DNA from 4 places in the Pantoea sp. X-Soil-ISGK-259 genome. Region 3 is predicted to be linked to each of the others. Evidence: riboswitches for the same ligand, from Rfam matches in the RefSeq annotation. Region 3 holds a riboswitch; each other region holds the start of a gene.
What was found. A riboswitch is a leader RNA that binds a small molecule or an ion and turns the genes downstream of it on or off. The one in region 3 is predicted to bind thiamine pyrophosphate.
Positions count from the first base shown of each region.

Region 1: it holds a riboswitch for thiamine pyrophosphate, as region 3 does, so the genes downstream of both, tenA (thiaminase II) here and thiC (phosphomethylpyrimidine synthase ThiC) in region 3, are expected to answer to the same signal.
Region 2: it holds a riboswitch for thiamine pyrophosphate, as region 3 does, so the genes downstream of both, AC6I77_RS21020 (FAD-dependent oxidoreductase) here and thiC (phosphomethylpyrimidine synthase ThiC) in region 3, are expected to answer to the same signal.
Region 4: it holds a riboswitch for thiamine pyrophosphate, as region 3 does, so the genes downstream of both, thiM (hydroxyethylthiazole kinase) here and thiC (phosphomethylpyrimidine synthase ThiC) in region 3, are expected to answer to the same signal.

Region 1 is NZ_AP035987.1:146,343-153,637, forward strand. Features, by position in the region: gene AC6I77_RS19880 (FAD-dependent oxidoreductase) at 1-5, shown strand, start outside; gene AC6I77_RS19885 (sensor domain-containing phosphodiesterase) at 157-1,929, shown strand; gene AC6I77_RS19890 (ABC transporter substrate-binding protein) at 1,963-2,898, opposite strand; gene AC6I77_RS19895 (ABC transporter permease) at 2,922-3,677, opposite strand; gene AC6I77_RS19900 (ABC transporter ATP-binding protein) at 3,674-4,414, opposite strand; gene tenA (thiaminase II) at 4,411-5,112, opposite strand; TPP riboswitch at 5,181-5,283, opposite strand; gene AC6I77_RS19910 (6-phospho-beta-glucosidase) at 5,389-6,819, opposite strand; gene ascF (PTS cellobiose/arbutin/salicin transporter subunit IIBC) at 6,855-7,295, opposite strand, start outside.
Region 2 is NZ_AP035987.1:385,966-393,260, reverse strand. Features, by position in the region: gene AC6I77_RS21035 (P-loop NTPase family protein) at 1-8, opposite strand, end outside; gene AC6I77_RS21030 (alkene reductase) at 223-1,341, shown strand; gene AC6I77_RS21025 (ArsR/SmtB family transcription factor) at 1,358-1,672, shown strand; TPP riboswitch at 1,814-1,933, shown strand; gene AC6I77_RS21020 (FAD-dependent oxidoreductase) at 2,065-3,009, shown strand; gene thiS (sulfur carrier protein ThiS) at 2,993-3,190, shown strand; gene AC6I77_RS21010 (thiazole synthase) at 3,193-3,948, shown strand; gene AC6I77_RS21005 (HesA/MoeB/ThiF family protein) at 3,958-4,926, shown strand; gene AC6I77_RS21000 (ASCH domain-containing protein) at 4,936-5,349, opposite strand; gene AC6I77_RS20995 (DsbA family protein) at 5,575-6,117, opposite strand; gene AC6I77_RS20990 (hypothetical protein) at 6,438-6,707, shown strand; gene AC6I77_RS20985 (sterol desaturase family protein) at 6,841-7,295, shown strand, end outside.
Region 3 is NZ_AP035986.1:240,913-248,207, forward strand. Features, by position in the region: gene AC6I77_RS01085 (aminotransferase-like domain-containing protein) at 1-613, shown strand, start outside; gene thiE (thiamine phosphate synthase) at 807-1,433, opposite strand; gene thiC (phosphomethylpyrimidine synthase ThiC) at 1,436-3,358, opposite strand; TPP riboswitch at 3,446-3,546, opposite strand; gene AC6I77_RS01100 (Rsd/AlgQ family anti-sigma factor) at 3,700-4,206, opposite strand; gene nudC (NAD(+) diphosphatase) at 4,296-5,066, shown strand; gene hemE (uroporphyrinogen decarboxylase) at 5,107-6,174, shown strand; gene nfi (deoxyribonuclease V) at 6,177-6,845, shown strand; gene AC6I77_RS01120 (YjaG family protein) at 6,909-7,295, shown strand, end outside.
Region 4 is NZ_AP035986.1:2,647,231-2,654,525, reverse strand. Features, by position in the region: gene ahpF (alkyl hydroperoxide reductase subunit F) at 1-1,100, shown strand, start outside; gene AC6I77_RS12560 (AEC family transporter) at 1,164-2,123, opposite strand; gene AC6I77_RS12555 (hypothetical protein) at 2,222-2,419, opposite strand; TPP riboswitch at 2,727-2,827, shown strand; gene thiM (hydroxyethylthiazole kinase) at 2,862-3,659, shown strand; gene thiD (bifunctional hydroxymethylpyrimidine kinase/phosphomethylpyrimidine kinase) at 3,646-4,446, shown strand; gene AC6I77_RS12540 (GntR family transcriptional regulator) at 4,498-5,184, opposite strand; gene AC6I77_RS12535 (mannitol dehydrogenase family protein) at 5,272-6,732, opposite strand; gene AC6I77_RS12530 (MFS transporter) at 6,800-7,295, opposite strand, start outside.

The DNA of each region.
Region 1 (7,295 bases), on a different replicon from region 3:
GTTAAATGGTTTCGACAGCGATCATATATCGTGCGACACTGTTTCGCTGTGAAAGTACTGTCAGATTGAGCCGTTATTTATCTGATAATTGGGCGTTAATTGAGCATTTGTAAGCTAAATTATTTCGATTTTTGCGCCTGCATAAGAGAGGTTTCAGTGCATAACGAGCAAAACGGCAGCGACGTAAAACGTCTTAGTGCAATTAAGGCACTTTTGTCACCAGATGAAGCACGGGACAAAGTGCTGGAGAGATTTGTTAATCTCGCCAGCCAGGTGCTGGGTATTTCAGGCAGTTTTATTTCGATTGTTGACGACCACAATCAGTATATTAAAGCGTCTCGTAACTTTGATCTTAAGCAATCGACCCGTGATGAGTCTCTCTGCCGCCATGTTATTGATGGTGAAGGGCACTTGGTCGTGTATGACACCTTACTGGATGAGCGCTTTGTTACTCACCCGTTTGTTAAAGGCGACCCGCATATTCGCTTTTATGCCGGCGTTTCGCTGCAGAACCTCGACGGTGCCGTGCTGGGCACACTCTGTGTAACTGATACGCAGCCACATCCCTTTGCGGATGACAAACTCGTCACGCTGCGCTCACTGGCTACGCTGGTTTCCTCTTTTCTGGATGCCTGGAATAACGCGGGTTTTGCCGACGTTATTACGCATCTGCCGAATCGTCCCCGCCTGATTCGTGATATTCATCAGCTGACCCTGACCGCGCCTCATAGCCGTTTTCGCCTGATTCTTATCGACTGTCTCGATATCATTCGCGCTTATGAACTTACGCGCGCGGTAGGCGTTGCGCCGATGGAAAAACTCCTGAAGCAGATGGCGCAGGATGTCGCAAACCGGCTCAAACTGCCGGAGAATGAAACACTCTATTCGTTTGCACCTGGCCGTTTCGCCATCGTTCAGCCCTATTCGGATCGGTTTACAGCACACAATATGCCCGACCTGTTTAAAGGCATGAAGGCCGACCTGGCGGAAAACATTACGCTCGATCTGAATGTCTTTACTGGCGAAACAGAGTTTGTTCCGGGCCAGATGAATGCGAATGAAACGATACGTCAGGCCGTGAGCGCGCTGCATGAGGCCATTGATGAAAACATCAATGCAATGTCGTTTGACGAGAGTTACGACTCGCGGCGCACCGATGATTTTATGATCATGAACGATCTGGCTCAGGCGCTGAATAAAGATGAAGAGCTCTATCTGGCCTGGCAGCCTAAAGTGTGCCTCAGAACTGGTAAGACGGTCGGGCTGGAGGCGCTGATTCGCTGGAATCATCCTGAGCGAGGTGAGCTCTTTCCATCCGAATTTATTCCGTTAGCGGGTAAAACCAACCTGATTTCCGATCTGACCAACTGGGTTATCGATCACACCGTTGAACAACTGGCGCGCTGGAATCGCGAATATGATCTGATTCCGGTCTCAATCAACGTCAGTGAGCGCGATTTCGCCAGGCCCGATTTTGCCGATGAGCTGGTGGCTAAACTCGCGGCCGCTCAGTTGCCTAACGCTATCCTGGGCATTGAGTGTCTGGAGAATGAACTGATCACCAAAAGTGATGTGGCGATAAAAGGGCTGGAAGCGCTGAAATCTCACGGTTTTGTGATCTCACTGGATGATTTCGGCACCGGTTACAGCAACATTAGCTATTTGCAGGATATCCCGCTGGATGTGATTAAAATTGACCGGTCACTGATCTCGCGTATGGGTGAGGATGACGCATCGAAAATCATCGTCAGATGCATTATCCAGATGCTGAAAGAGCTGAATTATACCGTGCTGGCTGAAGGCGTCGAAACGGAAGCGACGCTGGGATTACTGAAAACCTACGGTTGCGATCAGATTCAGGGTTACTTCTTCTCAAAACCTCTGCCCGCCAGTGACATTGAACACTGGTTGTTTCAGAAGTCTCATTAATAACCTGCCCGCAGCGCTCGCTGCGGGCGCTTATCACTCACTGCCGATAGCGTAGCGCTGAACCGGCGTGATGCCTTTAATCAGCTTGTTATCAAACAGAAATTGCTCATAAGCCTGATAGCGTGCACGATCCAGTTTTGCCGGATCGGCGGCGAACAGCGGCAGCGTGGCACGCCATGCCTGATGGTTTAGCGGTGTATTCAGCTCAGGATGCTCGCGGGCAAAGATCAGCCAGTTCTCCTCAGGATGCGCCTGCAGCTCCGCATTTCCCTTCTTCAATGCCCGCAGAAACTTCTGAATCTTCTCCGAGTGCGCCTCGTCACGGTTGGCGACGATAATCAGCTCGTCATAAGCGGGAACACCATAATCCTCGACGTTAAGCACCACGGGTTCTTTGCCGGCAAGTTTCAACTCCAGCGCTTCAATATTGCGATAGCCGCCGATAACCGCATCTACCTGGCCGGTCATCAGGGCGCTGGTGAGCTGAAAATTAACGTTAATCAATTTGACCTGATCGGCTTTGACGCCGTCATGGGCCAGCATGGTCGCCAGCGTCGCCTGCTCAATGCCACTCACTGAATAGCCGATGCGTTTACCTTTTAAATCCGCCGGTTTTTTCACCGTTTTGTCTAACGTCATCAGTGTGTTCAGTGGCGTGTCAATCAACGTGCCCACCCGCATCAGTGGCAATCCCTGATCGGCGAAGAAATGCAGCTGAGGCTGATAGGTAATGGCTAAGTCCGCCTGCTTTGCCGCGACCAGACGTGGCGGCAGGGCCGGATCGGAAGGCGGCACGATATTTACCTCCAGTCCTTCAGCGGCAAACGCGCCGGTCTGCTGCGCCACCATAATGGGCGCGTGATCGGGATTGATATACCAGTCGAGTACCAGCGTCAGTTTTTCCATCGCCTGAACCTGAGTGGTTAAGGTGGCGCTGAAGAGCAGGGTTAACAGGGGCAGTTTAGTCATGGGATTTCTCATTTTAAGGGTCATCAAATTGTCTCAGGAGCCCAGCTAATCAGGCGGCGCAGCAGGCGATCGATAGTCAGCCACAGGGCGAGGGTCATCAGCACCAGAATGAACAGGGCAGCGAAACAGAGGTCGCTCTGCATCCGGGCATTGGCATTCAGCATCACGAAACCCAGCCCTTCCGCTGAGCCGACCCATTCGCCGATAATTGCCCCTATCGGCGCGACGGCCGCCGCCATCCGTAACCCTGAACCCAGCGCAGGCAGCGCCGCTGGCAGCCTGACATGGCGCAGTTGTGCTGAAGGGGAAGCGCCCATAGTGCGAGCCAGGTCAAGGTAGCCGGGCGTAACGCGGCGCAGGCCATCAAAAAAGCTGGAGGTTACCGGGAAGAAGATCACCAGCACGGCCATCGCGACTTTGGCGCTCATGCCAAAGCCAAACCAGAGAACCAGCAGCGGAGCCAGCGCAAATACCGGAATCGCCTGGCTGGTGATCACCAGCGGCATCATCCAGCGCTGTAACCACGGTGAATAGGTCATGCCCAGCGCCAGCACACCACCCAGCAGCACGCCGAGCGCCATGCCGCTGAGGATCTCGGTCAGGGTAATCAGAGTGTGATAGCTGAGATAGTCAGCGTTCTGCCACAGCGCAATAGCGACTGCAGCGGGCGAGGGCAGCAGAAAGGCGGGAATACAGGTCAGCGTGGCCAGCCACCATGCTGCAATCAGACCGGCAAACAGCGTAATTCCACGACGCAAACGTACGAAACGTGTGCTCATCTGGCTATTCCGCTTAGCTGTTTCAACAGTGCGGCCTGACTTCGTATTAAGCCGGCGTCCTCGGCTGCCCTTGGCGGCAGGCCCTGTAGTGGTGGAGAGGCTTCGATTCCCGCCGCACCGATCACCAGCAGGTGATGACTGAGACGACAGGCTTCGGCGGCATCGTGGGTGATCAGCAGCACCGTGTGACCGACCAGCACCTCCGCCGCCAGCATCTGAATCTCATGACGGGTCAATGCATCCAGCGCGGAGAATGGCTCATCCATTAACACAACAGGCTGACGCGTGTAGAGAGTGCGGGCCAGCGCAGCGCGCTGACGCATCCCGCCGGAGAGTGTAGCGGGCCGCGCGCGGGCGCTCTGGCTCAGCCCAACCCTTGCCAGCAGATACTGCGCCCAGTCGCGATCGGCTTTCTCGCCTTTCAGCCGACTGGCCAGGCAGACATTTTGCTCAATCGTCAGCCACGGATAGAGCAAATCCTGTTGCCCCATCCAGGCGATGCGTCCGGTCAGCGGAAGGCCATCGCTGCCGCTAATCTGTCCCGAACTGGGTGGCGTAAGACCGGCAATGACACGCATCAGGCTGCTTTTGCCTGCACCGCTGGCACCCAGTAACGCCGTAAATTTACCCCCGGCGATCTCCAGATCAAGCTGACTGAAAAGTTGTTGCTGACCCAGCGTAAGGCTGAGCTGGCGAACTGAAATACCTGGCGGTGTGGCATTGCACAGCTGGCTCATGGTCTGACCCGAAGATCGGCAGCGTGATCTATCCCCATTTGCCAGAATGCCGCTTCCAGCCGGGTCGCAGTGGTGAAAATCTCCGCCAGCCGATCAAAACGTTGTTCTCCGGCGCGCTGCTGAGCCAGCGTTTCAAAAAGTATCAGTGACGAGCCTACCCCGGCCAGATAGGCTTCATCGCCGTAATTTTCAATCCATTCGGCGTAAGGGTTGCCCTCAATGCGCGTCGCAGGATCATCCAGCAAAGTCAGGCCGATTTCAGCGTAACCGGCAACACAGGGCATCAGCGCCGTTATGAGCTCCAGTGCATCGCCGGTGTGACCGGCATCCAGCACATAACGGGTGTAATTGAGCGTTTCCGCTGCTTCGGGTTCACGTGCCATTGTTGCCTCGCTGATGCCCCATTGCTGGCAGTAAGCGAGGTGCAGCGGCAGTTCACCGATAATCGCGTTAAGTGATGCCGTAGCGCGTCGTAGAGCGTCAGGCTCAGAGAGTTTGCTGATCAGCAGACCCCAGGCACGGGCGAAGTGGAGCAGGAACAGATAATCCTGGGTGAGATAGTTACGGAAGGCGGCAGGAGGCAGCGTACCCTGACCGAGTTGCTGCACAAAATCGTGCCTTACATAGGCGTGCCATTGCGTGCCCGCCTGCTGGCGCAGACGACCATAGAAACCGGTCTCGAAAAGCGGATGTGACATGGGATCTCCATTAAAAGGGAGATCCGGGCATACGGTCTGGAACAGGGGATAGTGCAGGAAATGAGACAGAAAATCTGCCGACCCGTCCCTTCGCTGGCATGACCCAGATCAGGTTCAAAGGGTTCGGCTTTCGCCATCTCAGCCCATGACAGGACACCCCTCGGAGACATTCGTTATACGATAATTAGTGCCTGAGCACAACGGATGCGTCAGTGTTATGCTCAGGCAAGTTTGCTACGCGACAGTGCATTCAGATGTGCTTTTTAAGTGACAGTGTCACTCAAGATCTGCGCCATTACTGGCAATCACTTTCTTATACCACCAGAATGATTTTTTTCGCGTACGCGCCAGCGTGCCGTTACCCAAATCGTCGCGGTCTACGTAGACGAAACCGTAGCGCTTGCTCATTTCGCCGGTCGAGGCGGCAACCAGATCGATACAGCCCCAGCTGGTATAACCCATCACCGGCACGCCATCTTCAATGGCGTCGCCCATCGCGCGGATATGTTCACGCAGATAGCTGATGCGGTAATCGTCATTAATCTCGCCATTCGCGTCGACTTCATCGCGTGCGCCCAGGCCATTCTCCACCAGGAAGAGAGGCTTCTGATAGCGGTCATACATCATGTTCATCGTGATACGTAACCCCAGCGGATCGATGCCCCAGCCCCAGTCACTGCGTGGCACATGGGGATTAGTCAGGGATTTCACCACGTTGGCGGCGCTACTGTTCTGCTCGTTCATTTCTGCCGACGCGCAGCGCGAAGCGTAGTAACTGAATGAGACAAAATCGACGCTGTTTTTCAGAATGTAGGCATCACCGTCAGCGATCTCCAGCGTCACCCCTTTTTCACGGAACACGCGGGCAGCGTAAGCCGGATAGGCACCGCGCGCCTGCACATCTATAAAAAAGAGGTTTTCGCGGTCTTTCTCCAGTGCAGCCCAGACATCTTCCGGTTTGCTCGACCAGGGATAGAAATTGCCGCCGGCCAGCATGCAGCCGACCTGATTGACCGGATTCACTTCATGCGCGATTCGCGTAACCAGCGCGCTGGCAACCAGTTCATGATGTGCCGCCTGATATTTTACCTGGTCTCTATTCTCGCCGGGTTCAAAGACCAGGCCAGCCCCGGAAAACGGACTGTGCAGCAGGATATTGATCTCGTTGAAGGTCAGCCAGTATTTCACCAGTCCATCAAACGCCTCGAAACAGCTTCGTGCGTAACGGGCAAAAAAATCGACCATTTTGCGATTGCGCCATGAGCCATATTCCGTGACCAGATGCATCGGGACATCAAAATGGCAAAGCGTGACCAGCGGTTCGATATTGTATTTCCGGCACTCTTCGAAGACCGCACGATAAAACGCAATGCCTTCCGGATTAGGCGTCAGTTCGTCACCGTTAGGATAGAGCCGGCTCCAGGCAATTGAGGTGCGGAACACGCTGAACCCCATTTCGGCCATCAGCGCAATATCTTCCGGATAGCGGTGATAGAAATCGATAGCGTCATGACTGGGGTAGAACTCGTCGTCACGCAGGGCAAAACGTTTTTCCAGACCCAGTTTAACCGGCATCCGGTTTGGGCCATGCGGGATCATATCGACGGTGGTTAAGCCCTTTCCGCCCTCACGAAAACCACCTTCACTCTGGTTAGCGGCCAGCGCGCCGCCCCATAAAAACCCTTGCGGGAACCTTGAATCAGACATGCAATCCTCTTTTTTGGGTCAGCCTGACCCTTTTCCTAATGGCTATTGATCGCGTTAGCGCGTTCGGTAGCAGGCGCAGGTTGCGCAGCGCTTTCGGGTTCTGTCTCAGGAATATCCTCGAAGCCTAACAGTAGCGTCAGCACGAATGACAACACCACCGAGAGCACCATGACCGCACCGACCCAGACAATACTCATGGGATTGGTGGGATCGAAGAACTGTACGCTGGTAAAGAGGCCGGGTGAGGCCATCGAGTGGCTGGCCAGCCCGCCAATGCCCGCAACCGCGCCACAGATAAAACCACTGATCAGACAGGCGATCAGTGGGCGTTTCAGGCGCACTGCAACGCCATACAGCGCCGGTTCTGAAATCCCTGCGATAATGGCTGATGCCGCAGCTGCCAGTGCGGTCTGGCGCAGTTCACGGTTTTTAGTGCGGAACGCCACCGCCAGCGACGATCCGCCCAGCGACAGGTT
Region 2 (7,295 bases), on a different replicon from region 3:
GTGGTCACAATATTTTCCGGGATTATGCTGTCAGGAAAAAGATAAATGAGTACAGCTCTGATAGCCATCCGCATACCGCAATGATGAGATTCAACGGGTAAAAAGCGTGTAAAAACGCCACCAACGGTAAAGGTCCGGGAACAAAAAGCACAGATTACACATTTACAAATTTAAATGTGTAAATATAATGGCGCCTCTTCACACATCAGAGGACTTTTTGTTATGCCGTCACTTTTTACCCCCCTGAACCTGGGCGATCTCAAACTCCGTAACCGCATTGTCCTGCCGCCGCTGACGCGTTGCCGCAGTGAACAGCCGGGCAATATTCCCGGCGATATGATGGTGGAATACTACCGTCAGCGTGCCGGTGCGGGACTGATGGTCACTGAAGGCACCCAGATTGAGCCTCGCGGGCAGGGCTATGCATGGACGCCGGGGATCCATAGCGACGCGCAAATCGCGGGCTGGAAAAAGGTTACAGAGGCGGTACATCAGGAAGGTGCCACCATTTTCTGCCAGCTCTGGCATGTTGGCCGCGTGTCACACAATGAACTTCAGCCAGGTAAACAGCCACCGGTAGCGCCTTCAGCCATCGCAGCCGATAACGTCCGGGTATTTATTGAAACCGGGCCAGGCGCGGGGATACTGACCGCACCCAGCGAGCCACGGGCACTGACCACAGAGGAAGTTAAAGAGATCGTTGCGCTTTACCGACAGGCAGCGGAGAACGCCAAAGCAGCCGGTTTCGACGGCGTGGAACTGCATTCCGCTAACGGCTATCTGATTAACCAGTTTATTTCAGAGCATACTAATCTGCGTACGGATGAATATGGTGGCTCAGCGGAGAATCGTCTGCGCTTCCTGCGTGAAGTCGTTGAGGCCGTCAGCTCGGTCTTTGGCAGCCATCGCGTGGGCGTTCGGTTTGCCCCTCTGTTTTCGAGTACTGACGAAGAGCGCGTTTATCTCGGTCTGGTTGAAAGCGATCCCCATGCCACCTACATCCGTGCCGCTAAACTGTTGAATGAACTTGAAGTCGGTTATCTCTCCATTGCCGAAGCGGACTGGGATAATAGCCCGGACATGCCTGAAAGTTTCCGCGTTGCGCTGCGGGAAACATTCCGCTCTCCGATCATCTATTCCGGTCGTTACACGGCTGAAAAAGCGCAGCATGTACTGGAAAAAGGCTGGGGCGATCTGTTTGGTTTTGGTCGTTCATTTATCGCTAATCCTGATTTGCCTGCACGCATTAAATCAGGTCATCCGCTGAATGAGGTCGACCACGCTTCTCTGTATGGCGGCACGGAGAAGGGTTATACTGACTATCCTGTTTTTCAATCCTGATACTCTGTGAGGCGGCATGTCCCCCGAAAATGCCCTGAAGTTACTGTCCAATCCAACCCGAGTGGCAGTGCTGAAGTGGCTTAAGCATCCTGAAGAAGCGTTTGCGGGCTATACCCAGCTCTATCCCTTCGATCAGTATGGCGTCTGTGCCAGCCTCATACAGGACAAGGCGGGCTTATCACAGCCCGCCACGTCGTTATGCCTGAAAGCACTTCACAGTGCCGGGCTGGTCGAAGCCAGCAAAGTGGGCAAATGGACCTATTATCGTCGTGCTGAACCGCGTATTCGTGAAATCACCGACGTGCTGACACAATCACTGCAGGCGCTGTAAGGCGACTGCAGTTTAAACACCCTCTCATTGCCTACTGCTAACGCATTGCATTTGACTCTGGCGCAAAACCTTGCCTGTCCCCTAAAATTCTTAGCAGCCATCCTGTGCGCGCTTGACGAAGCTGCCCGCTTCACTTACAACTAAACCCGTCAGGGGAGTCTCGCCAGAGAGACTGAGAGGCTAATAGCGCATCGCGCGGCTTAGCGACCCTTAGAACCTGACCCAGTTGATACTGGCGTAGGAAGACGGGTATCGCATCAGATACTTGCCGCAGGGGCGCATGCACGACGCCTCTGCCTTTTCCCTCCGTATCACGGGTCTTCGTTAACGTATAACGAGGCCAAAGTGAAATATCTCATCCAGAATCTCTCTCTTCCTCGCCGGTGGACATCATGAGCCGCTGGTCGGTGCTTGGCAGTGGCGTGGCCGGGCTGTGCGTCGCCACACTGCTGATGGAGCGGGGCGAAACCGTCGAAATCATTACGCAGCCTGACTGTCGTGCCGCCTCACACTGGGCGGGTGGCATGCTCGCGCCCTGGTGCGAAGCGGAAAGCGCGCCTCAGCAGGTGATCGATTGGGGCCAGCACGCTGCAGGCTGGTGGTCGCAACGTGTTGATGGCGTGGAACAGCAGGGTACGCTGGTGGTTGCGCCGCCGCGTGATAGCCGCGAACTGACGCGCTTCGCCAGCATGACGGAAAAACATGAGTGGGTCGTACCGGGTGATATCGAACCGGCGCTGGAAAATCGCTTTGCCCGTGGTCTGTATTTTGCGGCGGAGGCGCATCTCGATCCCCGCCTGGCGTTGCAGCAACTGCGTGACAAATTACAACAGGCTGGCGTGCCCTTACACAGTGGTGAACCCACCGGCACCATCATTGACTGCCGTGGCATTCACGCCGCGGATCAGCAGCCCGCGCTGCGCGCCGTACGGGGTGAAATGCTGATCCTCCAGACGCATGACGTTCAGCTCTCCCGTCCTGTCCGGCTGCTGCATCCTCGCTTTCCCTGCTATCTGGTGCCCCGAGCAGAAGGGCACTTCATGCTGGGTGCCACCATGGTCGAAAGTCACGACAGCAGTCCGATTAGCGCCAGAGCCATGATGGAGTTGCTAAGCGCCGCTTACAGTCTGCATCCGGCGCTGGCTGAAGCGCGGATTGTGGAGAGCGGCACCGGCCTGCGCCCTGCCTATCAACAGAACCTGCCGGAGGTTCGTTTTGAGAATGGCCGTTTTTCGCTCAATGGGCTGTATCGCCATGGCTTTTTGCTGGCTCCGATCATGGCTGAAAACCTCATGCTGCAACTGACTCAGGAGATGACTCATGCGAGTTCAACTTAATGGACGCACGATTGAAACCGATGCAGGCACGCTGGCGGAACTGCTGCAGGAGCAGCAGATCGACCCGCGCTCCGTCGCCGCCGCGCTGAACGGTGAGTTTGTGCCGCGAAGCCGGTATGCCAGCCAGCAACTTGAGGCGGGTAATCAGCTGGAAATCCTGTCACCGATGCAGGGAGGTTAATAATGTTCTATCAATTTGCGCCGCAATCCCGCTTTCTTCTGGGTACTGCTGGCTATCCGTCTCCCGACATTCTGCAGCAGGCGATCGACGCCTCAGGTGCAGAAATCATTACTGTCAGCCTTCGACGGGAGGGCAGCGAAGGGGGTGCCTTCCGCACGCTACTGCAACAGCTCAACAAGCGCATTCTGCCGAATACAGCCGGTTGCCACACGGTAAAAGAAGCCGTGACAACGGCGCAAATGGCGCGTGAACTGTTCGACACGCCATGGATCAAACTGGAAGTGATCGGCCATGCTGACACGCTGCAACCCGATCCTTTTGCACTGGTTGAAGCCGCGCGCATCCTCTGTGCTGACGGTTTCCAGGTTTTTCCCTATACCACCGAAGATCTGATTGTCGGTGAAAAATTGCTGGAAGCGGGTTGCGAAGTGCTGATGCCCTGGGGCGCGCCAATTGGCTCCGGTCAGGGGCTGCGCAATATCGAAGGGCTGCGCACGATGCGTGCGTGGTTTAAAGATGTGCCGCTGATTATCGACGCAGGTATCGGCTCACCCGGTCAGGCGGCGCAGGCTATGGAGATGGGTTTCGACGGTGTGCTGCTCAACACAGCGGTGGCAAAAGCAGGCGATCCGGTGCGGATGGCCGGTGCGTTTGCTGCTGCGATTTATGGCGGACATCAGGGATTCCAGGCGGGCCTGATGGAGCAGCGTGATATGGCCTCTGCCTCTACGCCCATTTTTGGTCTGGCAGAGTTCTGAGGAGAGACAATGGCGCGTTATCAGCGACAGACCATGTTGCCTGAAATTGGCGAAGCGGGGCAGCAGCGGCTGGCCAGGGCAAGCGTGCTGGTGGTGGGCGCGGGCGGCCTCAGCGCCACCCTGCTGCCGTTACTGGCAGGCGCGGGCGTGGGATTTATTCGTCTTTACGATGGCGATCGTGTTGAACTGCACAATCTTCACCGGCAGACGTTGTTTGGTGTCGGTGATGTGGGCGAGCCCAAAGCACGCTGTGCGCAGCGTGCGCTGGCGCAGCGAAATCCTGACTGCCTTGTCGAGGCGCATTCACACCTGCTGAGCGCCAGTCAGCTACCGCAGGCGCTGGAGGGAATCGATCTGGTGGTGGATGCGGCGGATAACTTCGCCATTACTTATCAGCTTTCTGACGCCTGCTATCCGCGCGACCTGCCGCTGATCTGCGCCTCGGTGCTGGGGCGTAAAGGGTATGTCGGCGGATTCTGCGGCGGTGCGCCCGGCTATCGCGCAGTGTTCCCGCAGTTGCCCACAGCCTCGGGTAACTGCAATACCGCTGGGGTAATGGGACCTGCGGTGGCGACGCTGGGTGCAATGCAGGCACAGATGGCACTGAGTGTATTACTCAGGCTGATGCCGTCGCCGCTTGGCTGCATGATCCAGTGTGACTTTGTGGACTGGCACATCAGGCAGTTTCGCTTCGACGATGCACCTGAGCCTGACGCGCCGGGCATGCCTTTTATCGATCGTCTGATGCTCAGGGATGATGACTGCATTGTCGAGTTGCGCAGTCTGGAGGAGGCGCCTGAGAGTGTGGCTGATGGGGTGTTACGGATTCTGCCGCAGCAGATAGCAGCCTGGCAGCCGCCATCCGATCAGCGCGTGGTGCTGGTGTGCGCCAGTGGCATGCGCGCCGCCCAGGCGGCGGAGAACCTTGCCGCGCGGGGCGTTACGCGGCTGGCGCTGATGGCAGCAAACACGCTGTAAGAGGCGGGTTTAAATCACCTCGACCAGCTGGAACGTCTCGAAGATCAGCTCCATTTCGCTGTGGAAATAGCCTTCACGTTCGAAGTAGCGCTGATGTTCATGTCGCCAGTAGTCGAGGCTAAGATCGCCTTCACCCTCCAGCATCGCCATCTCTGGCGTCACGCGGTCAAAGCGCGTCAGGAACAGTCCGGTCGTGCGGATAACACACACCGGCTGCTTTTCGCCGTTCAGAACAATGCTGTAACCGCCCGGCTGAGGCAAGGCATCCTGCTCCTGCCAGCTCCGCAATGAACCGCAGGTAGCCACCTTCTTTCCGGCAATAATCAGCGTTGCAAGCTCGCTGGCTAATTCCGGAGAATCACCAAATGCATCTGTAAATGCACCCGGATATTTGTCCTGTATCTGTTCAAGCGTCATTGTCATCTGCAAATCCTTAGTGAAATAAGCGCCTGACCAGCATAACTGCAGGCCAGCGGCGCCGTTTAGAGGATGTAGCAACGGCTCAAACGCTGCTAATAGCCGTACAGCTTACCCGGCCTGCTTACGGGAAAACAGGCATAATTATCAGGACATTGAAAGAGATGGCGTACTGGCTCTCTTAGCGGTGGTTTAAAGCCTGGCGCGGCAACGGCGGCCGCGCACGTAAAACTAACGCATCAGAAAGCTCGACCAATGTTCGATGTCGTCACCACTGCTGATTTCAGGTTGTACCAGACCATTGACCATAAAGGTCGGGGAAACGTGGATACCATTCTGACGAGCATACTTGCAGTGCCATTTAATCGCGTTCTGCAGGTCAGGCTGATCAAACGCGGCGCTGGCATCTACGCCACTGTACGCTTTAAGACGGTCCAGAATCTGGTTTGGCGTGGCATCGCGATTCGGGCCGGTGCAGTGGTCGGTGAATTCGAACTCTTCACGATGATCGGCCACCGCCTGCATCACCTTCTTCGCCGCCTCTTTACTTTCGCAGGCGGCGGCAAGGATATAGCGGACAATCAGCCCGGAATAAAGATGCCATGGCTGAGATTGCAGCCGGATCTTCACGGTGATTTTACCTTCACCCGCGTGCGCCAGTAATGCGTCTAATTTATTGAATGCACGCACCGAAAAAGGACAGGTAGGTTCCAGGAAAACTTCAAATACTTCGGGGCCATGGCCCCACACCAGGACATCAGCATGCTGATACATCGGTAACTCCTAAAAGATAAACAGGAAGGTAAGACATTTACTCTGGCAAATCCTCTTTATTTCAGCCAGTTGAGAATCAGCCGCTATTGTTACAAAAATCAGCAATCAATCACTGACCGGCGCGTAACAGGAGACAGGCAGGTCCATTGCTCGCTAGAATTAAAGGCATTAGCATTCTCATTATCTGACTCTTTATCGTCAGCTGAACTGAAGAGCGCTATAGTTACCCGCAGAGTTTGCTATCTGCATGATGAAGCCATCTCTGCGACTTTCCTGCTGATCGCCTGCCCCGAGCCGATAAGCGTTAAAAGAGGTTAATTTTGCATACCGATCTCACCTGGAAAACTCTGCATCGCGTCATTAACCAGACGATCTCAGACATGCTGGACGAGCAGCAGAGTATCAATGTGTTGTCACTCCGCGCCCGATTGCATGAACTGGCAGAAAAAGAGGAGGATGAGGTCATGGTCTTATGTTACTGGCAGGCGAGTAAAATTTTAATGCGATTGCCCGCCACGGTAACCGCCAGTCAGTTAATGGTTGCTGCACGTCACGCGTTTCGCACACCAATGGATCACGATTTAACCTGAAAGATATTTCACGCACGAAGGTGCCCGCCCCGTTCCCGTTATCCTCTGTTTATCTCCTGAACGCGGTTTTCCCCAACTTCTGTTAAAATTGAACCTCTGCGCCACTTTGCAGGATGCATGCTCGGGAGAAACTATGTTGTGGATTTGGAATGCCCTGATTGTTCTGGTCACCGTTATCGGTATGGAGATAACGGCTGCACTGGCGCACAAATATATTATGCACGGCTGGGGTTGGGGCTGGCATTTGTCACATCATGAACCCCATAAAGGCTGGTTTGAGGTTAACGACCTTTATGCAGTGGTATTCGCCTGCCTGTCGATTTTGCTCATTTATCTGGGCAGCACAGGTGTCTGGCCGTTGCAGTGGATTGGCGCGGGGATGACGCTTTACGGTTTGCTCTATTTTATCGTGCATGATGGCCTGGTTCATCAACGCTGGCCGTTCCGCTATGTTCCGCGCCGGGGTTATCTGCGCAGACTTTATATGGCGCACCGCATGCATCATGCTGTACGTGGCAAAGAGGACTGCGTCTCGTTTGGTTTCCTTTATGCGCCGCCGTTGTCAAAACTGCAGGCGACGCTGCGGGA
Region 3 (7,295 bases):
TGTTTATGGTGAGTTAGCCTGGGAATACCCGCGCCCACCTACTATTAAAGCGCTGGATCTCGATGGCCGGGTTCTGCTGTGCAGCTCTTTTTCTAAAACGCTGGCGCCCGGTTTACGTGTCGGCTGGGTTGCACCAGGACGCTATCGCGACCGCGTGCTGCACATGAAATATATCGTCACAGGCTCCACCGCCACGCAGCCTCAGCATGCGGTTGCGGAGTTTATCCGCCAGGGCCATTATCAGCTGCATCTACGGCGGATGCGGCAAATCTATCATCGTAACTATGAAACCTTTAGCTGCTGGGTGCGCCACTACTTTCCCTGCGGCATCTGCGTTTCCCGCCCTCAGGGCGGTTTTCTGATGTGGATTGAACTCCCGGAAGCATTTGATGCGGTCCTGCTTAACCGGGAACTGCGCGAGTCAAAAATTCAGATTGCCGCAGGCTCACTCTTTTCGGCCTCGGGCAAATATCGCAACTGCCTGCGCTTAAACTACGGGCTGCCAATAAACGAGCAAACTGAACAGGCGCTGGCGCGGGTGGGTGCGGCTGTCGAACGCGCTATGCTCTCGTGTCAGCATGAGCCGCAGACTTCAGCCTCTGCTATCGTATAGAGGAAAGAAGAAGCAGGGCCGGCAAGAGGAGGGAACCGGCCCTGGTCAGTTAACCTTAACCTGACGGATGCCACGTTAAGGTTTTGGCTCACAGCACGCCAGCGGCAACCCTCACGTTTGCGCGCTGCTTTCCCGGAAGAATGCGGGCATTACCCGTTTTGCAGCGGCTATGTGGTACAGCTTCCACAAATCCTTAATGGCCAGGTTCTGCCAGCGCCATCAGTGTCCGGGTTGCTTCACGCCAGTCATCTGCCTGAGTAATCGCACTCACTACCGCAATACTCCCAACGCCGGTTGCCAGTACCTCAGGTGCTCGCGCAATCGAGATACCGCCAATCGCCACAGTGGGAATATGCGTCAGGCGTGCCAGATGTCGCTTCAGCTGCTCAATGCCCTGCGGCGCAGAAGGCATCTCTTTAGTCTGCGTCGGGAAAATATGCCCAAGTGCGATGTAAGAGGGCTGGATTGCCAGCGCGCGATCCAGCTCCGCGTCGTCATGGGTGGAGAGCCCCAGACGCAATCCGGCCTGATGAATGCGGGCAAGATCGGCCACATCCATATCCTCCTGCCCCAGATGTACGCCATAAGCCTGATGTTTAATTGCCAGCTGCCAGTAGTCATTGATAAACAGGCGTGCGTCATAGCGTTTTCCCAGTGCAATCGCATGGGCAATAGCGGGCTCAGCGATCGCATCGGGCTGATCCTTAATGCGCAGCTGCAGCGTGCGAACGCCCATCTCCAGCAGGCGTTCAATCCACTCGGGGCTATCAACCACCGGATAAAGCCCCAGGCGCGGGGCGGTAGCAGGGAATGCGGGCATCGTTACTCCTCCTTAATGGCATCGGCAGGGTGATAAAGCTCACCGCCGTGGCTGCGAAAACGGTCTGACATCTGCGCCATGCCCACTTCAACCGGCTCGGCACGCGCATCCTGGCGTGCTGCAAACTCGCGCACCTCCTGAGAAATTTTCATTGAGCAGAATTTAGGGCCACACATCGAGCAGAAATGAGCCACCTTTCCTGACTCCTGCGGCAGGGTTTCGTCATGCATAGCCCGCGCCGTGTGGGGATCCAGCGCCAGATTGAATTGATCTTCCCAGCGGAATTCAAAGCGCGCTTTGGACATGGCGTTATCACGGATCTGCGCAGCGGGGTGGCCTTTGGCCAGATCGGCGGCATGCGCCGCGATTTTGTAGGTGATCAATCCTTGTTTCACATCCTCTTTGTTGGGCAGACCCAGATGCTCTTTAGGTGTGACATAACACAGCATCGCACAACCAAACCAGCCAATCATGGCGGCACCGATACCCGAGGTGAAATGGTCATAGCCGGGCGCGATATCGGTGGTCAGCGGACCGAGGGTGTAGAAGGGGGCTTCATCGCACAGCTCGAGCTGTTCCGTCATGTTGCGGCGGATCATATGCATCGGCACGTGGCCCGGACCTTCAATCATTACCTGAACATCATATTCCCAGGCAATACGGGTCAGTTCACCCAGGGTACGCAGTTCGGCAAACTGCGCTTCATCGTTGGCATCCTGAATCGAACCCGGACGCAGGCCATCGCCCAGCGACAGGGAGACATCGTACGCCGTACAGATTTCACAGATCTCACGGAAGTGCTGATAGAGGAAACTCTCCTGATGATGGGACAGGCACCACTTCGCCATGATCGATCCGCCCCGCGAGACGATGCCGGTCAGACGTTTCGCCGTCATCGGGACATAACGCAGTAGCACGCCCGCGTGGATAGTGAAGTAATCGACGCCCTGTTCCGCCTGTTCAAGCAGCGTGTCACGGAATATTTCCCAGTTCAGCGCCTCCGCCACGCCATTCACTTTTTCCAGCGCCTGATAGATCGGCACCGTACCAATAGGCACCGGGCTGTTGCGCAAAATCCATTCGCGCGTTTCATGAATATAACGACCGGTAGAGAGATCCATCACCGTATCGGCACCCCAGCGAGTTGACCAGACCAGCTTTTCCACTTCTTCTTCAATGGAAGAGGTCACCGCCGAATTACCGATGTTGGCGTTAACCTTAACCAGAAAGTTGCGGCCTATGATCATGGGCTCTGATTCAGGGTGATTGATATTCGCCGGGATGATAGCGCGTCCGGCAGCAACTTCCTGACGCACAAACTCGGGGGTGATGCGGGCGGGAAGATGCGCACCAAAGCTGTGACCCGGATGCTGTTGCAGCAGCACCTCACTGCGGATTCGCTCGCGCCCCATGTTTTCGCGCAGAGCGATAAACTCCATCTCCGGGGTGATGATCCCCTGGCGGGCATAGTGCAGCTGCGTGACGCGGCGCCCGGCACGGGCACGGCGCGGTGTCGGAAGGTGATCGAAGCGCAGATGATCCAGCCCCTCGTCAGCCAGTCGCTGTTGGGTATAGCCTGAGCTGTTCTGTTCAAGAAGTTCGCTGTCGCCGCGTTCAGTAATCCAGCGCGCGCGCAGCTTTTCCAGGCCACGATGCACATCAATCTCTGCCGCGGGATCACCATAAGCGCCTGCCGTGTCATAGACCGGCACCGCTTCATTTTGCTCATAGAGAGGCTGTTCTTTGCTACCGCCAGTGTGGGTCGGGCTCAGGGTAATTTCACGCATGGGTACGCGAATATCCTTCCGGCTGCCGGTAATCCAGATGCGACGGGACTGGGGAAAGGCACTGCCGCTTTGCAGAGAATCGATAAATTCCTGCGCCTGGGCACGCTGTTCACGACGGGTCATTTTTGGGTCAGACATAGCAATCTTCCTGTTAAGAGGGAACGATGCTTGTCCGGAGTTCGGAAGGAGTAACCGTATAGACAGCGTAAGCGTGCTGACATACAGAGAATATTTACTCTTGTTCCCTTCGCAGGTTCTAACCTGATCAGGTTCCGCGGATCCCGAATTAACGGTCTCAGCCCAACTGGGCACTCCGACAAGAAGCTACTTTTTGCACTGGCGTCCTGTAACAGACCCCGGCGTAAAAAGCTTAAATTTCAATGCACAAATAAAAAAGGTTCTTTGGAAAGCGCTCCGCAGAACCTGTTTAGCATAAAAGGGCTGGAAGATAATCTCAACCCCTTTCCCGACGGCGATAATCAGGCCGGGCGGGCGATTTGGCTGTCATTCGCCACTGGCGGGGGGACGAGCTTGTTGTCCCATGCCAGCTGAATCAGCTTATCTTCAAGTGTAAACCGGGCTTCCAGCACTTCGCCCACTTCGGACAACGCCTGCTGGAAGGTCATGCAGTTTTCGTCATCAATCGCCTGCTGAAGGTGGCCGTCATAGAGCTGCATCAGACGTTCCGTATTGGCCTCCAGCGGGGGATAAATCTGCGCGGCAGCGATCATCGGGCTGTCGCCACTCATTTCACTGATCACACGCTCATAGATACTGAAGTGACCCGCAGAAAGATAATCGACCAGGCCATGACAGAAGTTGTCGAGCGCCTGTTCATCCAGACGCGTCAGCGCCTCTTTATTAGGTTTAAGACCCACCAGGTGATAATAGGTCACCAGTAGCTGACGACGGGCTTCAAGCCACGAATCGACCAGTTCATTACTGCCACCTACGCGTTCAGCCAGGACGTCTAACTGGTTAAGCATATCTAACTCCATGTGAGTTATAGTTGTTTATCTACACACTTAACATCAGGGCTTCAGCGTGCGATTTGACGCTAAGGATGACGAAATAAATGCAATGCGAAATCTCAAGCGTAGACGCTGGATGGTGGATTGTCAGCCATGAACAGAAAATTTGGTTGCCACAAGGTGATTTACCCCACGGAAACGCCGAAAAATTTGGTTTAACTGGCAGTATGGCCCGGACCATTGGTGAGTGGCAGGGCGAAAAAGTCTGGCTGATTTGTGAACCGCGTTCTGCCGATATGTTCTCAGTCCGTCAGCTAATCGATCAGGATGCAGCGCTGTTTCAGCTGGTGGGTCGCGGTGTTCAGCTGGCGGAATTCTACCGTTCTCATCGCTGGTGCGGTTATTGCGGCCATGAAATGCATCACAGCAAACATGAGTTTGCCTGTCTCTGCAGCCATTGCCGCGAGCGTTACTATCCGCAGATTGCACCCTGCATTATTGTGGCGATCCGTCGCGGCGATGAAATCCTGCTGGCGAACCATGCCCGCCATCGCAATAAGGTCTATACCGTGCTGGCGGGGTTTGTCGAAGTTGGTGAGACACTGGAGCAGGCCGTGGCCCGTGAAGTGATGGAAGAGAGCAATATCCGCGTCAAAAATGTCCGTTACGTGACCTCCCAGCCGTGGCCCTTCCCGCAATCGCTGATGACAGCATTTATGGCAGAGTATGACAGCGGCGATCTGCAACACGACGGCAAAGAACTGCTGGATGCGGCCTGGTTCCGTTTTGATGACCTGCCGTTGCTGCCACCTCCCGGCACCGTGGCGCGTCGTCTGATTGAAGATACTGTCGCCCTGTGCCGCGCCGAAGCGTGAAAGTGCTACACTACACGCCTGTTATTGAGAGAGTGTTGAGATGAGTGAACTGAAGAACGATCGTTATTTGCGTGCCCTGTTACGCCAGCCAGTTGATGTCACGCCGGTATGGATGATGCGACAAGCCGGTCGCTATTTGCCGGAGTACAAAGCGACACGCGCCCAGGCGGGTGACTTTATGTCGCTATGCAAAAACGCCGAGCTGGCCTGCGAAGTCACCCTGCAGCCGCTGCGCCGTTATCCGCTGGATGCCGCTATCCTCTTCAGTGACATCCTGACCATTCCTGATGCGATGGGACTGGGTCTCTACTTTGAAACCGGCGAAGGCCCGCGTTTCTCTAACCCTGTGACCTGTCGCGCTGACGTTGAGCGTTTACCGGTACCCGATCCAGAAATGGAACTGGGCTACGTGATGAATGCGGTCCGCACCATCCGTAAGAACCTGAACGGCGATCTGCCGCTGATTGGCTTCTCAGGCAGTCCATGGACGCTGGCCACCTACATGGTGGAAGGTGGCAGCAGCAAGGCGTTTACCAAAATCAAAAAGATGATGTATGCCGATCCGGCTACGCTGCACGCGATGCTGGATAAGCTGGCCGACAGCGTCATCCTCTACCTCAATGCTCAGATCCGCGCCGGTGCGCAGTCTGTCATGGTGTTTGATACCTGGGGCGGCGTGCTGACCGGTCGTGATTATCGCGAGTTCTCACTTCACTACATGCATAAAATTGTTGATGGCCTGCTGCGTGAAAATGACGGTCGCCGCGTGCCGGTGACGCTCTTCACCAAAGGCGGCGGGCAGTGGCTGGAAGCGATGGCAGCCACCGGTTGTGATGCGCTGGGTCTCGACTGGACCACCGATATTGACGACGCCCGCCGTCGCGTGGGCGACAAAGTTGCGCTACAGGGCAACATGGATCCTTCAATGCTCTATGCGGCACCGGAGCGTATTGAACAGGAAGTGGCCGGCATCCTGGAACGTTTTGGCTCGGGTACCGGGCATGTCTTCAATCTGGGTCACGGCATTCATCAGGATGTACCACCTGAAAATGCGGGTGTCTTTGTTGAAGCGGTGCATCGTTTATCACGTCCCTGGCATCAGGAGTAATTATGGACATTGCCGCACTCCGCGCTGAGCAGTTACAACGCGCCGCTGAGGTAGTGCGTGAGGATGACTTTGATGTGCTGCCGCCCCGTTTTATCGGCGGGGCGGACGTTGGATTTGAGCAGGAAGGCACCGTAACGCGGGCGGCGATGGTGATACTGGAGTATCCCTCGCTAACGCTGGTGGAGCATCGTATCGCGCGCGTTGAGACCACCATGCCCTACATTCCGGGCTTTCTCTCATTCCGCGAGTATCCGGCACTGATGGCCGCCTGGCAGATGCTGGAACAAAAGCCGGACCTGCTGTTTGTGGATGGGCACGGTATTTCGCATCCAAGACGACTGGGCGTCGCATCGCATTTTGGCCTGCTGGTGGATGTGCCGACGATTGGCGTTGCGAAAAGCCGTTTGTGCGGTCGTTTTGACGATCTGGACGCGCAGCCCGGGAGCCGGCAGCCGCTGATCGACAAAGGTGAGCAAATTGGCTGGGTATGGCGCAGCAAGCTGCGTTGTAATCCGTTGTTTGTCGCCACGGGTCATCGCGTCAGCCTGAATACTGCGCTGCAGTGGGTCGAAAACTGTACGCGCGGTTACCGGTTGCCGGAACCGACCCGCTGGGCCGATGCGGTTGCCTCGAACAGAACCGCTTTCCAGCGCTGGCAAAACGCGCTTTAACACTGTTTGTGCTGCGGTTTTGCAGTTACACTGCGGCCAGCGAAACGAATAAGAGCCACCTTTATGTTACAAAATCCCGTTCATCTGCGTCTGGCGAAGCTGGAAAGCTGGCAGCACCTTACGTTTATGGCCTGCCTGTGCGAGCGCATGTATCCCAACTATCGGGCGTTCTGCGAGCAGACTGAATTTGCCGATCCGGCGCTCTATCGTCGCATTCTTGATCTGATCTGGGAAAACCTGACGGTCAAAGATGCGAAGATTAACTTCGACAGCCAGCTGGAAAAGCTCGAAGCTGCCATTCCGGATGGCGATGCGTTTGACGTTTACGGCGTTTACCCGGCTATTGATGCCTGCGTGGCACTAAGCGAAGTCGTGCATGCGCAGCTGAGCGGTGAAACGCTTGAACATGCAATTGAAGTCAGCGAGACGTCAATTACCACTGTCGCTATG
Region 4 (7,295 bases), 2.4 Mb from region 3:
GTGGCCTGTTCCAGAACGAGATTCAGGAACGCAACGTGATGGGCGTGCCAGCGGTTTACCTGAATGGTAAGGAGTTTGGTCAGGGCCGCATGAGCCTGGCGGAAATCGTCAGCAAAGTAGATACCAACGCGGATAAACGTGCAGCGGAAGAGCTGAACAAGCGTGACGCCTATGAAGTCCTGATTATCGGCAGTGGCCCGGCGGGTGCAGCGGCAGCCATCTACTCAGCGCGTAAGGGTATCCGTACTGGCCTGATGGGCGAACGTTTTGGCGGCCAGGTACTGGATACGGTGGATATCGAAAACTATATTTCCGTACCGAAAACCGAAGGCGCGAAACTGGCAGGTTCACTGCGCGCACACGTTGATGATTACAATGTGGATGTCATTGAAAGCCAGAGCGCCATCAAATTGATCCCGGCGGCGAAAGAGGGCGGACTGCATGCCATCGAAACCGCCTCCGGCGCAGTATTGAAGTCACGCAGTATCATTCTGGCGACCGGCGCACGCTGGCGCAACATGGGTGTGCCGGGTGAGGAAGAGTATCGCACCAAAGGCGTCACCTACTGCCCACACTGCGATGGCCCGCTGTTTAAAGGCAAGCGTACGGCAGTGATCGGCGGCGGTAACTCCGGCGTTGAAGCAGCCATTGACCTGGCGGGTATCGTTGAACATGTTACGCTGCTGGAGTTTGCCGGTGAGATGCGTGCCGACCAGGTATTGCAGGATAAGCTGCGTAGCCTGAAGAACGTTGATGTCATCCTGAACGCGCAGACCACCGAAGTGAAAGGCGACGGCACTAAAGTGACCGGCCTGCACTATCTTGACCGTACGACGCAGACCACCCATGAGCTGCCGCTCTCTGGTATCTTCGTTCAGATCGGTCTGCTGCCAAATACCCCGTGGCTGGAAGGCGCGGTTGAGCGCAATAAAATGGGTGAGATCATCATCGATGGTAAATGCGAAACCAGCCTGAAAGGCGTGTTCGCGGCGGGCGACTGCACTACCGTGCCGTACAAGCAGATTATTATTGCCAGCGGCGAAGGCGCAAAAGCCTCACTGAGCGCTTTTGACTATCTGATTCGCACTAAATCAGCTTAATAACGTTTAGTCAGACAGACAATAGCCCTTCAGCATTCGTGCTGAGGGGCTTTTTTTAGTCTGTTAATAGCCCGCCAGCGTCATCAGCATCATCCATATCGGCGTCGTTACCGCGGCAAACACCGTAGAAAAGAGCATGCTGGCCGCCGCCGGGCCGGTAATGACATTAAACTTCTGCGACATCAGATAAACGTTTACTCCCACCGCCATTGATCCCAGCAGGACTACCACTTTACTCTCCAGCGGCGGCAGACCGGTCAGCCACGCGATAGCCCATACCGTCATCGGTTGCAGCACCAGCTTCAGCAGGCAAATGGTGTAGCTCTCTTTTAAGCCGTCCCGCACCCGATAGTGCGCCAGGCTCATGCCCAGCGTGACCAGCGACAGCGGCGCGGCCAGCGAGGCCAGCATCTTTAATGGTTCAGCGGCCAGCAGTGGCAACGGGCGTTGCAGAAAACTCCAGGCTGTACCGCTGAGAATGCCGATGATGAGCGGATTCTTCAGCACACCGATCAATGTGCGCCAAAGGCCATTCAGCGAGAAGCTGCCCTGCTTCGCCCACTCGACTGAAACGGTCAGTAAAGTCCACAGGATCAGGCTGTTAAACACCAGCACCAGCGCCACCGGCGGCAGCGCTTCTGGCCCGAGTAACACGGTGGCCACCGGGATCCCCAGCATCACGTTATTAGAGAAGATACCGCCCAGGGCAAAGACTGAAGCCGCCACGCCATCCAGATCGAACAGCCTTGTTGCCAGCAGTCGCCCCACGATAAACACCAGCAGGCAACTGCCGAAGAAGGCCAGTAACAGGCGCGCATCCACCGGCGGGCTTTGTGAGAAGGTACTCATTACCCGAAACAGCATGCAGGGCAGTGCAACGTTAAACACAAAGCGGTTCATCCCTTCGCTGATGCTGGCAGGCCATTTTCCGAGGCGTGTCAGGCAGTATCCCAGTAAGATCAGGATAAACAGCGGAGCTGAGAGATAAATTTGATGGCTTAAGCTTTCAAACAGCAGTGGCATAGAGGGCGTCTGATCAGGCGATGATTAGTTATCAGACTAACAAATTGCTAACTAACTGTTAACTGGAACGGTGTCTGAACCCTCCGCCGTGAGGGCGACTAATCTAGCCAGCGACGCGCCTGTTCATCGGTGATATCACGATAATAGACGCGATGGATTATTTCGTTACAGCCTGAGCAGCGTGCGGAAATATAGGTTGAAAAATAATATCTGCCACTGGGTGCGACGGCACCCTGACGTTCAATAATAATATCCTGCCATCGATGACGGTGTGGAATAAGCGCTAAAAATCGCATCATACATCCTGCATAGTATGAAGTTCCGCTTCAGGAGGTAACTAACCTCATGAAATAAAATATTTTTTACGATGATGCTGCAAGCAGGTTAATTATTATTATGCAGTCAGAGACACTGCAGGAAATATTTCCTGTCAGGGGGATAAATAAAGCTAACTATAAAGAGGTGTTTCGTTAACCCGCAGCATTAAGCCTTTTTTTGTGACCTCAGGCGTTGATCGGGATCATATGAATTGTTTCAGCACGGATTATTTCCCCGACAGGTGTCGCTTGCTTTCACCGTATAGCTCTCCTATGCTGCAAGCCGTAACACGACTCGGGGTGCCGCTTTCCACACGGAAAGGGCTGAGAAAAACCCGCTGACCTGAACTGGATAATGCCAGCGTAGGGAAGTCTGATGCCTGACCGCATTCGCCTTCTTGTTCGCCGGTTGGGAGCTACGATGACACATCAATCTCAACACCTTTCTGCCGCGCACTTCGCGCCCATCCTGCACACTTTCCGCCGTCAGTCACCGCTGGTGCACTGCATGACCAATGACGTGGTTCAGAACTTCACCGCCAATGTACTGCTGGCACTTAATGCCTCACCGGCGATGGTGATCGATCCGGAAGAAGCCGCAGAGTTCAGTGAATTGGCCGATGCGCTGCTGATTAATGTGGGCACGTTAACCCCCGAACGGCAGCAGGCGATGCAGGCTGCCATCACTGCCGCTAATCTGGCGGGCACACCCTGGACACTCGATCCGGTTGCGGTCGGCGCGCTGACGCTGCGCAGTGACTTCTGTCAGCGGTTATTGAGTCAGCAACCGGCGGTGATCCGCGGCAATGCATCAGAGATTCTGGCGCTGGCACAGCAGGCCAGTGGCGGGCGGGGCGTTGATACACTGCATCAGGCGGATGCGGCAATTGATGCAGCACAGCAACTCGCTGAGACCTGGAAAACGCTGGTGATCGTCACCGGTGAAGTGGACTACGCCACGGATGGTCAGCGGATCCTCGCCATAAGCGGTGGAAGCCCGTTAATGACACGGGTGGTGGGCACCGGCTGTGCACTCTCCGCCGTGGTAGCGGGCTTCAGCAGTCTGCCTGGTGATCGTCTAATGAATGTCGCGGCCGCCTGTCAGGTCATGGCCCTGGCGGGAGAAAAGGCAGCGGCGCAGGCTGCCGGGCCGGGCAGTTTTGCCACCGCGTTTATTGATGCCCTCTGGACGCTGGAGGTGGGCAATGAAGCGCATTAATGCCCTGACGATTGCCGGTACCGATCCCAGCGGCGGGGCAGGCATTCAGGCCGATCTGAAAACCTTCTCGGCTCTGGGCGCCTATGGCACCAGCGTCATAACCGCGCTGGTGGCACAAAACACGCAAGGCGTGCAGTCTGTTTACCGGATTGCACCTGAGTTTGTTGCCGCCCAGCTCGATTCGGTGCTGAGTGATGTGCGCATCGACAGCGCAAAAATTGGCATGCTGTCAGAAACGGCTATCGTAGAGCAGGTTGCTGCCCGGCTGAGAAAGGCAGATATCCCGTTTGTGGTACTGGATACCGTGATGGTCGCAAAAAGTGGCGATGCGCTGCTCTCGCCAGACGCCGTGGCCAGCGTACGTGAGCTGTTATTGCCGCAGGTCTCGTTGATCACACCGAATCTGCCGGAAGCGGCGGCGTTGCTCAACTGTGCTGTCGCCAGCGATGAGGCGGAGATGCGCGAGCAGGGACGGGCATTGCTGGCGCTGGGCTGTCAGGCTGTGCTGATGAAAGGCGGACATCTTACGGCGGCAGAGAGCCCGGACTGGCTGATCACGCATTCCACTGAGCAGCGATTCAGCACGTCTCGCGTCAACACCCGTCACACCCATGGCACCGGCTGCACGTTGTCGGCCGCCTTAGCCGCGTTGCGTCCGCGTCATGCTGACTGGGCAGAGACGATTGGGGAAGCCAAAAACTGGTTACAACAGGCGTTGTTAATGGCAGATACGCTGGAGGTCGGGAAGGGCATCGGGCCGGTTCACCATTTTCATCAATGGTGGTGACGGCGAAGACCCGCACCGGCCTGACATTCAGGCGGTGCGGGTGATGAGCGATTAGGGTGCTTCAAACCAGGCGCTGTTACGCTCGGCAATGGGGGTGATTGAGAAGATCATCTCCTGCAGGTGGCGACGCATCGCCGCTTCGGCAGCATTGTCGTCATGGCCCTTGAGCGCGGCAAAAATCTCTTCATGCTGCTCAATCAGCTTTTCTGGCGGCGAGACTTCACTCAACGTCAGAAAGCGCACGCGGTCCATTGCCGCTTTGATGTTCTCAACCGTCTCCCAGGCCAGCTTGCAGTCGATACTTTCAGCGATCAGGCGATGAAACTCATCGTCCAGCGTAAGAAAAGCCTGGCTGTCATGGCGTTCAGCAGCCATGCGCTGCAGCTGCAGGTTATGTTCCAGCGCCATCAGCGACGAGTCGTCTATCTCCAGCGCCGCGCGACGAACCACCGACACTTCCACCGCTTCACGGATAAAGCGGCCATCCGCTACCCGCTTAGCGGAGATTTTGCGCACAAAGGTGCCGCGCTGCGGCAATACCTGTACCAGTCCGGCTTCAGCCAGCTTGATGAACGCTTCGCGCACCGGCTGGCGTGAGACGTTGAAGCGCGCGGACACTTCCTTTTCAGAAAGCAGCGAGCCTGGCTGAATTGCGCAGGTGACAATATCTTTGCGCAGATACCGGTAAATCTGCTGATTTACCGGTTCGCTGGTCGTAATGGTATAGGCGATCGACATGCAGCAATATCCATATTACGGCTGGCAAAAGCCAGCGCGATGGGAAAGTGCCAGTCTAATCAGCGCGCTGCGTCTGCGCCAGCCCTTTTAGCTGCGGTTGAGAGACTGATGCACGGTCGCGCGCGCGCCCTGAGTGGCCAGTTTGTTATACCAGGCGGTCAGTCGGCCGACCACATCGGCATTCTGCGCCAGATCGTCGCCAAACACTTCGCGCATGGAGAGTAACGCCCGTACACGCGCTTCACCCTCTTCGCTGCTGGCGACGCATTCTGCCAGTTGCGCTTTCATCGGATCACGAATCTCAATCGGCTGACCCTTCTCATCAATGCCGCCGACATAGCGCATCCAGCCCGCCACGCCCAGCAACAGCAGCTCGCAGTCGCTGCCGCGCTGCAGGTGCCAGCGCAGGCTATCAAGCATACGTTGTGGCAGCTTCTGGGTGCCGTCAGTGGCAATCTGTCCGGTGCGATGTTTAATCGCGCGGTTTTCATAACGGGCAATCAGCGAATCGGCGTATGCATTGAGATCCACGCCCTGAGTGCGCAGCGTCGGGGCTTGCTCATCCACCATCAGTGAACGGGCGGCGGCGCGGAAATGAGGATCGGCCATGCAGTCGCTGATGTACTCATAACCGGCCAGGAAGCCAAGATAGGCCAGGAAAGAGTGGCTGCCATTCAACATCCGCAGTTTCATCTCTTCATAGGGCAGGACATCGCTGACCAGCTCTGCGCCTGCTTTTTCCCACGCCGGACGACCATTAACGAAGTTATCTTCGATCACCCACTGGAAGAAGGGTTCCGCTTCAACCGCAACGGGATCGCTGCAACCCAGGCGCGCGTTCAGCGCGGCAAATGCCGCATCGGTCATGGCCGGAACGATGCGATCCACCATGGTGGAGGGGAAGGTGATGTGCTGCTGAATGTAGTCTGCCAGCGCCGGATCCTGATACTGTGCCAGCTGCACAATCACATTACGGATGACGTGACCATTTTCCGGCATGTTGTCGCAGGACATTACGCTGAACGCAGGCAGATCCTGCTTCCGCCGACGGCGAATCGCGGCCAGAATCAGACCCGGCAGCGAGCGAGGCGAGTCTGGATTCTGCAGATCGTGCACGATGTCAGGATGATCGGGGTTTAAATTTCCACTGGCGGGCTGATGGCAATAGCCTTTCTCGGTGACGGTCATAGAGACAATGGCCACCTCTGGCTGACTCATTGCGTTGATCACCGCCTCAATCCCATCACTTTTGCCGTGCAGCGCCTGAGTAATCACGCCAATGACCCGGGTTTGCAGTGAGTCATCGGCCATCTCTGTCAGGGTATAGAGCAGATTTTGCTCACGCAGAGCCTGAATCAGATCGCCGCTGTTGAGGTTAACTTCGCAGTAGCCCCAGTCACTGCCCTGTTCAGCCAGCTTATCGCTGCAGAGTGCCTGATGCGCGCGGTGAAACGCACCAAAACCAATATGTACCATGCGAGTCTTTAAATTGCTGCGGTCGTAAGTGGGGCGCTGGACCTCAGCGGGCAGGCGATCAATCTGTAACATACTCCGTCCTTATGGCAAACGGGGCGCATGGCGCCCCGAAATCATCGTTCTGTTAGCGGAACAACACTCAGACCGAAACCGGTTTATCCTGGGATTTCGGACTGCGAATCACGAACAGCACCAGGAAAGCCCCCAGCGCGGCGACACAACCCGCCAGTACAAAGGCGCTATCGAATTTACCGGTGTGCTGGACAATAAAGCCGGTGACGATCGGCCCGATGATGCCGGAGAGGCTACCCACCAGATGGATAAAGCCGCTGATGCTGCCGATACGACTCTTGTGTACCACATCCTGAATAATCGCCCAGTAGATCGCGCCGGTGATATAGAGAAAGAAAATCGACACCGACATCATCATAACGGCGGGAACCACTTCTTTTATCGTACCCGCCAGTGCCACACAAATTGCGGCTGCCAGCAGTGAGACAACCAGCACAATTTTACGGGACAACAACAGTTTGCCGGTGATATTGAAGATTTTATCGGAGATCCAGCCACCCAGCGCCAGACCAACGAATCCGACTATCCACGGGATCATGGTGGTGATGCTCATGGATTTGATA